Regions from separate parts of the Ruegeria sp. AWH4_226 genome, predicted to be linked through region 4. Evidence: riboswitches for the same ligand, from Rfam matches in the RefSeq annotation. Region 4 holds a riboswitch; each other region holds the start of a gene.
What was found. Region 4 has a riboswitch for cobalamin ahead of ACXAET_RS21950 (CbtB domain-containing protein). Riboswitches for the same ligand answer to the same signal wherever they lie in the genome.
Positions count from the first base shown of each region.

Region 1 (2,195 bases), on a different contig from region 4:
CCCGAAACATATGACATCCAGCCCGATGCGAACGGCGGGTACGTCCTGCGTCATACAACCGAGTGTCAGAGCCTCGACAAGATGACCTATCCGATCGACTTGTCGGTGCCCCATGCCGGGGACTATCAGTCGTGGTTCCTGTGGCCGATGTTTTCGTTTCAATGCTACCCGGGCAACGTGCTGAACACATATCACTGGCGTGCCAATGATGCTGACCACTGTACCGTTTTCCGTGGGTGGTACACCGAAGGCGGTTCAGAAAGCGCAGTGATCCGGCAACTGGCCGTTCAGGATCGGGAAACCACGGTCGAGGAGGACATCAGGCTTGTTGAAAGCGTCCACCGCGGCTTGAAATCCCGGGGGTATCGACCCGGCCCGCTGGTGCTGGATCCCGGATGCGGGGTGATGTCCGAACACTCAATCGCCCGGCTGCAGCAGTGGATGCGCGAGGGCGTTGACTGACGCGTCATAGCGTCTGCCCCGTTGCTGCTAGCAGTAGATTGCCCTGCGCGATTCCCGGACTGTAAGCCCTAGCTCAAGCCAACCGCAGTCTGTTTGCCGACGCGGCTTTCCGAATATCCTCAACCGGCGACCTGATTTTATGGTGGGTCGCGTATTCCTGTATTGACGCATGCAGCGAAGTCAGGCACTCGTTAAACACGATGGTTCCCTGGGACATGCGCCCATGGATGAAAAGGGAATACGGTGAGGACTGCCGCGTGGCGCCAAATCCGTGACTGCCCCCGCAACTGTAAGCGGTGAGCGACGCCAAGAATCCACTGGCCGAAAGGTCGGGAAGGATGGCCAAGCGATGACCCGCAAGTCAGGAGACCTGCCATCAAGTATAAACCAACCCGGGGCGGGGCGTCCTGGAAGGAGGCTTTGATGACACGTCATATGCGTGTTCTGACACTTGGCACCTTCTTTTTGCGCTTTGCATCAAGCGGAGCGCAGTATGCCAGCGACACGTGATCATTTCCTGCTGATATGTTCGAGCTGCAAAGAGGGTATGTCTGCAGAAGCATTAAGCCAGTCGCTGACCGACAAGTTGCCGACCGGCTTCTTGGTTCGCGCTATTGCTTGCATGGCAGGGTGCGAAAGACCGACAACCGTTGGGTTTCAAGCCCATGGCAAAGCCCAATATCTGTTCGGTGATATTCAAACCGAGCAGGATATTCAGGCGCTGGCAGAGTTTGCACATCAATATCAAAACAGTTCAGACGGCTGGACCAATGCCACGGAAAGACCGCGCGCATTGTTTCGCAAGACTTTATCCCGAATGCCCCGAATCGAAGTGGAGACGTCCGGATGACCTGCCCTTCTTTTTTGGTTGCGCGTGATCTTGAATACTACGCCCTCAACGGCGACGTGCTTCTGCAGCACGCATCATTTGAGCTGGAAGAGGGGGCCATCCTCGCCATCGCCGGACCGAACGGCGCGGGAAAGACGACACTGCTGAACCTGCTGTGCGGGGCGGCAGAGCTTGTTTTGGGCGATGTTTGGATCAAAGGCCAAAGCCTGAAACAGATGTCCGCTGCGGAAAGGGCCAGAATGATGGCCGTGGTCAGTCAGCAGGAATTGCCGGATGGCCGGCTTGGTTTGCGGGACTATGTTGCATTGGGTCAGATTCCGATCCTTTCGGACCGATCTACCGAGGAGCACGCCAAGGATCTGGACCGGATCATTAACCTGACCGGACTGGATGGTCTGGCAGAAAAAAAGATGGCGGTCCTGTCCGGCGGTGAGCGTCAGCGCGCCCATATCGCCCGTGCCCTGGCGCAAAATCCCTCGTTACTGTTTCTGGACGAGCCGACAAATCATCTTGATCCTGACGCCAAGGGCAGGATGCTGTCATTGGTCGCCGACCTTGGCATCACGGTGGTGATGATCGTGCACGATCTGGTTATGATCCCCGAATTTGCCACTCATGTCGCGCTGATGAAATCTACCCGGATCACCAGTTTTGGCCCCGTGGCCAAGGTGCTGACGCCCGAGCACGTGCGCGACACGTTTGGTGTCGATTACCTGTGCTTTCATCACGAAGGCCGCGTAATCCCGGCGCTGGATATAAGAAAAACAACTGTTTCAACCTAAAAAAGGGAGTGCTTCTCATGAGAAAATTTTGGTCTGTGGCGCTGGCCATGCTGATCGCAGGTGGCGCGTCCGCGCACGAAGTGACCATTGACAATTGCGGC
Region 1 is NZ_JBSWUU010000001.1:2,336,485-2,338,679, forward strand. Features, by position in the region: gene ACXAET_RS11545 (aromatic ring-hydroxylating oxygenase subunit alpha) at 1-462, shown strand, start outside; cobalamin riboswitch at 647-854, shown strand; gene ACXAET_RS11550 (DUF1636 family protein) at 956-1,312, shown strand; gene ACXAET_RS11555 (ABC transporter ATP-binding protein) at 1,309-2,094, shown strand; gene ACXAET_RS11560 (ABC transporter substrate-binding protein) at 2,112-2,195, shown strand, end outside.
Region 1: linked by a shared signal. The riboswitch ahead of ACXAET_RS11550 (DUF1636 family protein) and the one ahead of ACXAET_RS21950 (CbtB domain-containing protein) in region 4 are both predicted to bind cobalamin.

Region 2 (2,195 bases), on a different contig from region 4:
GTATAAGCACTAAATTGACCAGCAAATATGTTGGTCAGTTGGAAGATCGATTGAATGCCCAGCTTTTCAACCGAACCACGCGAAGCGTCACCCTGACCGACACTGGGCGATCTTACTACGAACGCTGCCTGCCTCTGCTAGAGCAGTTTGATGAACTGGAGAGCCTTGTCCAGCAACGCCAGACAGAATTGGCAGGGCGCATACGGGTCACTGCGCCGACTGGCTTTGGTTCGGCTGAATTGATCCATCTGCTGAAACCTTTCCAGACCGAGCATCCAAAGGTCTCGATTGAACTGCACCTGTCAGATCATCATGTTTCGATGGTTGAGGAAGGCTTCGATCTGGCCATTCGGTTCGGCGTTTTGAGGGATTCGAACCTTGTGGCACGCAAGCTGACGGACATGCGGATTGTATGCTGCGTATCACCCGAATACCTGGCAGTGCACGGAACACCTAAAGAACCGGCCGCTTTGGCAACCCATAATTGCCTGCTTCAGACCACCGGTAGCTTTTCTGACCATTGGGCGTTCAAAGCAAAAGGCCGAGAATACTCTGTCCCGGTTTCGGGCAATTTCCGCGCAAACTCACCGCGTGCTGTTGCTCATATGGCTGCGGATGGGCTGGGGATCGGGCGGATTCCGCTTTATACGGCGCAGTCCTTTTTGGACACAGGAAAACTGCAACTTCTGTTCGAAGAGCAAGAGGCTTTATCGCTGGGCCTTTATGCGGCCTACCCGCAAAACCGCCACCTGACCGCACGTATTCGTGCGTTGATCGACCATCTTGCGGCGCAGTTTCGCGGGGTTTGAAAACGGCGTTTCGATTGCAACCCTTCGCATCGGTACTCAAATCGCACCGTAGGCAGACATTTTCACCAAGCAGTTCACCTGCGTGTCTGTTTCAGAGCGGAAAATGTCGCAAGTATTTCAGCGCCGGATTGGGCTTGAAATAACTTACGGCCACGAGGTGCCGCCATTTGATTCTCAGGTGGCGGAGAATTGGGAAGCCGGTGCAAATCCGGCACTGCCCCCGCAACGGTAACGAAGGTCAGGCTCAGCAATCAACCACTGGGAGGAGGATCCCGGGAAGGTGCTGAAACCGGGCGCAAGCCCCTTCCAAGTCCGGAAACCAGCCTCGCTGATATGTCAAACTGAGGGTGGCGGTGGGGGCACGGGTTTCGGACGCGATCCTCACGCGCCTCCGGACTGGTCCCTCTTGTCATCTGCCCAAGCAATGCCGCGGGGCGCGGCAGGAGAGCCAGAAGTGAACAGAATTCAAAGCCTGTTGGCGCGTCGAAATCCGGCATATGCCCTGGAACAGGCATTCTACACCGACCCCGAGGTTTTTCAGACCGACCTTGAAACAATCCATTACCGCGACTGGCTGTTTGCCATTCCCGCATGTGAATTGGTCAAAGCAGGCGACTATGTCACCTATAACGTCGGTGCCTATCGCGTGATCATCGTGCGCGGTGCAGACAATCAAATCCGGGCGTTTCATAACACGTGCCGTCATCGCGGATCGGTGATCTGCAAAGCGTCCAAGGGCAATGCGCCCAAGCTGGTTTGCCCCTACCACCAGTGGACTTATGAACTTGACGGCTCTTTGCTGTGGGCGCGGGACATGGGTGCTGATTTCGACCCCAAGCAGCACGGTTTAAAGACAGTGCACTGCCGCGAGCTGGCTGGTCTGGTCTATATTTGCCTGGCAGAGGACGCGCCGGACTTTGATACATTCGCCAATATCGCAGAGGCCTATCTCGAGCCTCATGACCTGGGCAATGCCAAGGTCGCTTTCGAAAGCTCTATAATCGAGAACGGGAACTGGAAGCTGGTTTGGGAGAACAATCGTGAGTGTTACCACTGCGGAGGGAACCACCCTGCGCTGTGCCGCACTTTCCCCGATGATCCGACCGTAACCGGCATCGAAGGGGGCGCTCTGCCAGCGCATTTGCGAACCCATTTCGACCGCTGCGAAGCCGCAGGGCTGCCGTCACAATTTTACCTGCACGAGGATGGGCAGTACCGTTTGGCCCGGATGCCCCTTAAGGAAGGGGCCCAAAGTTACACGATGGATGGCAAATCCGCCGTGCGCCGCTGGTTGGGCCGATCACCCTTTGCTGATGCGGGATCGTTGTTGAAATTCCATTATCCAACCACGTGGAACCATTTTCTGGCGGACCATTCCATCGTTTT
Region 2 is NZ_JBSWUU010000002.1:198,283-200,477, reverse strand. Features, by position in the region: gene ACXAET_RS16365 (LysR family transcriptional regulator) at 1-809, shown strand, start outside; cobalamin riboswitch at 948-1,151, shown strand; gene ACXAET_RS16360 (aromatic ring-hydroxylating oxygenase subunit alpha) at 1,234-2,195, shown strand, end outside.
Region 2: linked by a shared signal. The riboswitch ahead of ACXAET_RS16360 (aromatic ring-hydroxylating oxygenase subunit alpha) and the one ahead of ACXAET_RS21950 (CbtB domain-containing protein) in region 4 are both predicted to bind cobalamin.

Region 3 (2,195 bases), on a different contig from region 4:
GGAAGCACGAGATCAACTCCCCGCGTGAGGCTTTGCCCGCATTCAGAAAAGTTGGGGTCGCGGGCTGGAACCGGCCATCCAGAATCTCTTCCATGAAGGACATGGCCAGCGCCTCATCCCCTCGGGCCAGTGCCAGTGCGGTCATCACAACACGGTCTTCGTAACGCTCCAGAAAGCGCTGCCCGTCACGGGTTTTTAGCGTGTATGACGTGTAATACTTGAACGCGCCTAGGAAGGTCGGAAAGCGGAACTTTTTAGCGTAAGCCGCATCCCAGATTTTGCGCATAAAATTCTTGGAATACTGATCCAGAACGGCTTCTTCATAATAGCCCTCGGAAACCAGATACCCCAGCTTTTCATCCAGCGAGTGGAAGAACACGGTGTTCTGATTCACATGCTGCAGGAAATACTGCCGCGCGGCCATGCGGTCCGCGTCGAACCGGATCTTCCCCTCGCCATCATAGAGGTTAAGCATCGCGTTCAGCGCGTGATAGTCCTGCTCGTTTAGGCTGCTGTCGAGCATAGGTGTCTCCCTAGTTTCTCAAGGCCTGCGCGCACGCGGGCGATATCGGTTTCGGTGCCGGCCAGCTCAAAGGAATACAGCAGTGGCACGTTGCATTTTTGGGCAATGATGCGACCGGCAAGGGCATAGGTCGCACCGAAATTTCGGTTCCCGGCGCCGATAACCCCAGCGATCCCGGCGCGCCTGTCCGGATCGTTCAGGAACCCAATGACCTGTTTCGGCACAGCGCCGCGCCCTTGGCCATCTGCGTAGGTCGGGCAGATCAGAACATACGGGTGCGAGGGGCGTGGCATCTGGTCTATCTGCATCGGAATGCGCAAAGCAGGCAGGCCCAGTCGCGTAACAAAGCGATGGGTATTTCCCGATTTCGATGAAAAATAGACCAGCGCCGGGCTCGGCGCCGCCACGGATCAGACCAGCTGAGCGATCATGTCAGGCCGAAACCCGGACCAGTGATCGCTTCCGGCGACAACAACAGGAGCTTGACGATATCCCAGCTCAGTCACGTGGGTCATGGCGCTGTCATCCTGCGTCAGGTCAACCACGTCATAGGTGATACCTTTTGCATCCAGCGCGCGGGTGGTGGCGGTACATTGCACGCATGCGGGTTTGGAATACACGGTAATGCTCATCTGTCCTCTGTCCTTTTCGTCAAAAGCCGAGGACGCCATCGCGCAGACCTTCCCTGCGCACGCCCCCGAACCCTCCGTTCGTGGTTATCGTTCTTGCTTGCGGCAGGTCTCCTGGCTCGCGGATCAACGTTCAGGCTGGCCTTCCCAAAAACACTGTTTCAGTGGCGTGTTCAGCCGAACTTTCCGCTTACAGTTGCGGGGGCAGCGCCGGAATTTCACCGGTTTCCCTCTTAGTTTTCGATCGGAATCGAAATCACCGAAGCAACTTCATATTGGGTTTGGAAGTAAGTCGTTGTCAATATGTAGTATGCGCTTCGTGTTAATTTCTTCGTTGGGGTTGCACTATCAAACACGGCGCCGCCTCGCATCTCCCACCGTCCAGAGAGCCATCTTTAAAAACCATTCACACGCTGGACAAGCCAGAAAATCGACACACACCCGATAGCATAGCCAGTGATCGACCTTGCAATTGTCTCGGACCCTAATGGAAACGGTCGTATCACATGGCGCCATAGGAATAGCCCAAGTGAAAGACCCGCGACGAAAACAAGCTGCCCCGCTTCGACCCCCACATTAAAGGCCAAAAGAGCGGTTGGAATATCCTCGGGGGGCAGGCCAATCTCGGACAGGGCACCGGCAAAGCCAAGCCCGTGCAAAAGGCCGAAACAAAAGCAGACAATCCAGGGAAATTGCTCGGACAACCTGACTTTACCGTCTTTGTGTTTGAGGATTTCCAGCGCCATAAACACGATTGAAAGGGCGATCACGGCCTCGACCGGGGCCGACGGAACGTGCAACACACCAAGTGTGGCCAGCGCCAGCGTGATCGAATGCGCCACGGTAAAAGCTGTCACAGCCCCGATTAAGCTCCATGGATCACGCACCAGAACAAACAGGGCGAAAACGAACAAAAGGTGGTCCAAACCTTCCAGGATATGCTCGAAGCCGAGCCAGAAGTAACTTACGAAAACGGATGAAGTGGATGGATTCTCAGGCAGGTTCAGAACAGCCGTCTCGGGTGTGAGTCGAAGTGTCACAGC
Region 3 is NZ_JBSWUU010000003.1:365,830-368,024, reverse strand. Features, by position in the region: gene nrdE (class 1b ribonucleoside-diphosphate reductase subunit alpha) at 1-523, opposite strand, end outside; gene nrdI (class Ib ribonucleoside-diphosphate reductase assembly flavoprotein NrdI) at 505-909, opposite strand; gene nrdH (glutaredoxin-like protein NrdH) at 934-1,155, opposite strand; cobalamin riboswitch at 1,239-1,431, opposite strand; gene ACXAET_RS20175 (HupE/UreJ family protein) at 1,548-2,195, opposite strand, start outside.
Region 3: linked by a shared signal. The riboswitch ahead of nrdH (glutaredoxin-like protein NrdH) and the one ahead of ACXAET_RS21950 (CbtB domain-containing protein) in region 4 are both predicted to bind cobalamin.

Region 4 (2,195 bases):
AAGACAAGTCCGATGGCAAAGAGAGCAAGAGAACGGGACATCTTGTCATCCTCAATAAAAAAAACCCGCCGGTGTAACCAGCGGGGTAGCAATGGAGGAGCGCGATCAGACTGCAGCGCCTGCGCGCTTGCCTTCTGTCTGCCAGAAGTGGCCGGTGAAACTGCCTAAGAGTGCCCAGGCGGCCATGCCGATGCCGAAGGCCCGGGCAGCAAAAAGCGCCCCGATCTCGGTCGGAACCGGCCCAGAGAAACTCTCAGGCTCAGGGGCCCCGATAATATGCGGTACCATTAGCAGCACGGCCGCAATCAGGTAGCTTACCAGGTTACCTCCAAAGGCAATCAGCCACATGGCTACGCCGGCTGCGGCAACGGTGACCGTCCACCAGATCTGACGCACTCCCACATCTGCTGCCGCTACGCCGGGAACTTCTGGAGCCAGTGACAAGCCAGGAGCAAAGTGGAAGGCGACAAAGCCCGCAAGACCCCAAAGCAGGCCGGTGCGGCCGTTGATCTCATGCCCCTGACGTTCGGCTACTGACATCAGCGCCGCCAGGACTAGCGCATAGCCGGTGTAGGTAAGCATGGTGAAGATAATGCTGAGACCATCGCGCATCGGCTCGGCGAACATGCCGGGCAGGTCGGGATGCGCAGTTACGGGATCAGCGCCAAAATGCACCAGGTCGCCGCCCTCATAGAGCTCGGCGTGAAGTAGCACTGGCTGCACGAAATACAACTGCAGAAGGGCGGCAATCAGCCCCGCTGCTGCACCAGCGAACAAGCCGCTGGTCAGAATACGACTGAACATTGTTTTAGTGGCAGGGGAAGCCAGTTGCGTGGCGCACATCATGAGCCGCGTCATGCAGGCCAGAAGCCTGAACATGGCCAGTCACGGTAATGATCCCTAGACCCAGAACCACGGCGAATACTGCAGGCAGAAAGGATGCGCCAGCGGCGGATGCCTTGATCGTTTTTGTCGTCATTTTAATCCTCCTCGCCGTCACACCCGACGGCATATGTTGTGTCCATCCTACGGCCGGTCTCCTGACTCGCAGGTCACAGCAGACTTCCCCCTTCCCAGCGCCATTACGCCAGTGGTATTGGAAGGCCGCTCGCCGCTCACAGTCGCGGGGGCGGTCAAGGCTTCAGTGCGGTAGTTTGGTGCACCGTCCTCATTCCCGTTTCAGTCCCAGTGCGTAGGCACCTTTGGACACCGTAGAAGCCTTTATTGTTCCATAGTGCTTTGTTCCGTCAAGTACGAAAGCGACATCATAGTATTCTGCAGCGGTCAATCTTAGGTAATGGCAGGCTTGGTTTAGATTTTAGCCGTTCAGTGCAGAAGGCTAAGTCGAAAAACACAAACTGTAAGCTGAAAACTCGACACCGGAGCTTTGGTCGGCAAGTTGCATGTTGGCTATCTTTTTTGTGCCGGTATACGTGCAATCGCCTTGAAACGTAGCTTACCTAGCTTCCTGGCGTCAGCGAAGTCGCCGTCAGTACTGTCCTCATACATCCGCATGAAGATCATTATGTCCGGAAGATCGACAACCGTAACCTCACCGAAAAGATAGGCGGTCTTGCCGCTTTGTCGCACCGCCAACGTCTGTGGTCGGTGACAACCGGACATGCAATCCACTTGCTGCAACTCGGCTTGCACCCCCGATGCCTCCAGCGTTGCGGCTAATTGATCATAAAGGGTGGAATCCGCGTCGCGGCAGGTTCTGCAAAGCGTGAGGTTAGGTAGGCACATGCGTCAGGCTGATCCTTGATCGAGAACTTCCATCTGAGATTTCATATTTGCTGGTCGGTTGTTAGCTCAGTTTCAATACGTGTTTTGACTCTAAGTCTGGAAAAGAGTCCATACTCAGGCAGGAAGGACACATGAGCCCTAGCCCTCGAAAACTTTGCAAATACACCGAGTGCGAGACGGGGATTTGGCAGGGCGAAGAAGCAACCATCAGACGAAAAAATTTTTAAGTTTCTACGTGAGACTGAGCTGAAGCAGGTGGTAGGCGATGAAGTGGAAACAGCTCACGCGAAACATCTTTGTTCTTCAATAATCTGAAACAGCATTGCCTCCGGGATCGGCTCGCCATGACACGCCTATTTTCAGGTCCGCGCGCACCGCGCCTCCCAAGGCGAATTCCGAGACGCGACAGGTTCTTGTTGCGCGTAACTAGGTTCGTTCTATCGTCAATT
Region 4 is NZ_JBSWUU010000005.1:68,445-70,639, reverse strand. Features, by position in the region: gene ACXAET_RS21960 (hypothetical protein) at 1-41, opposite strand, end outside; gene ACXAET_RS21955 (CbtA family protein) at 106-804, opposite strand; gene ACXAET_RS21950 (CbtB domain-containing protein) at 809-979, opposite strand; cobalamin riboswitch at 1,014-1,229, opposite strand; gene ACXAET_RS21945 (DUF1636 family protein) at 1,411-1,746, opposite strand.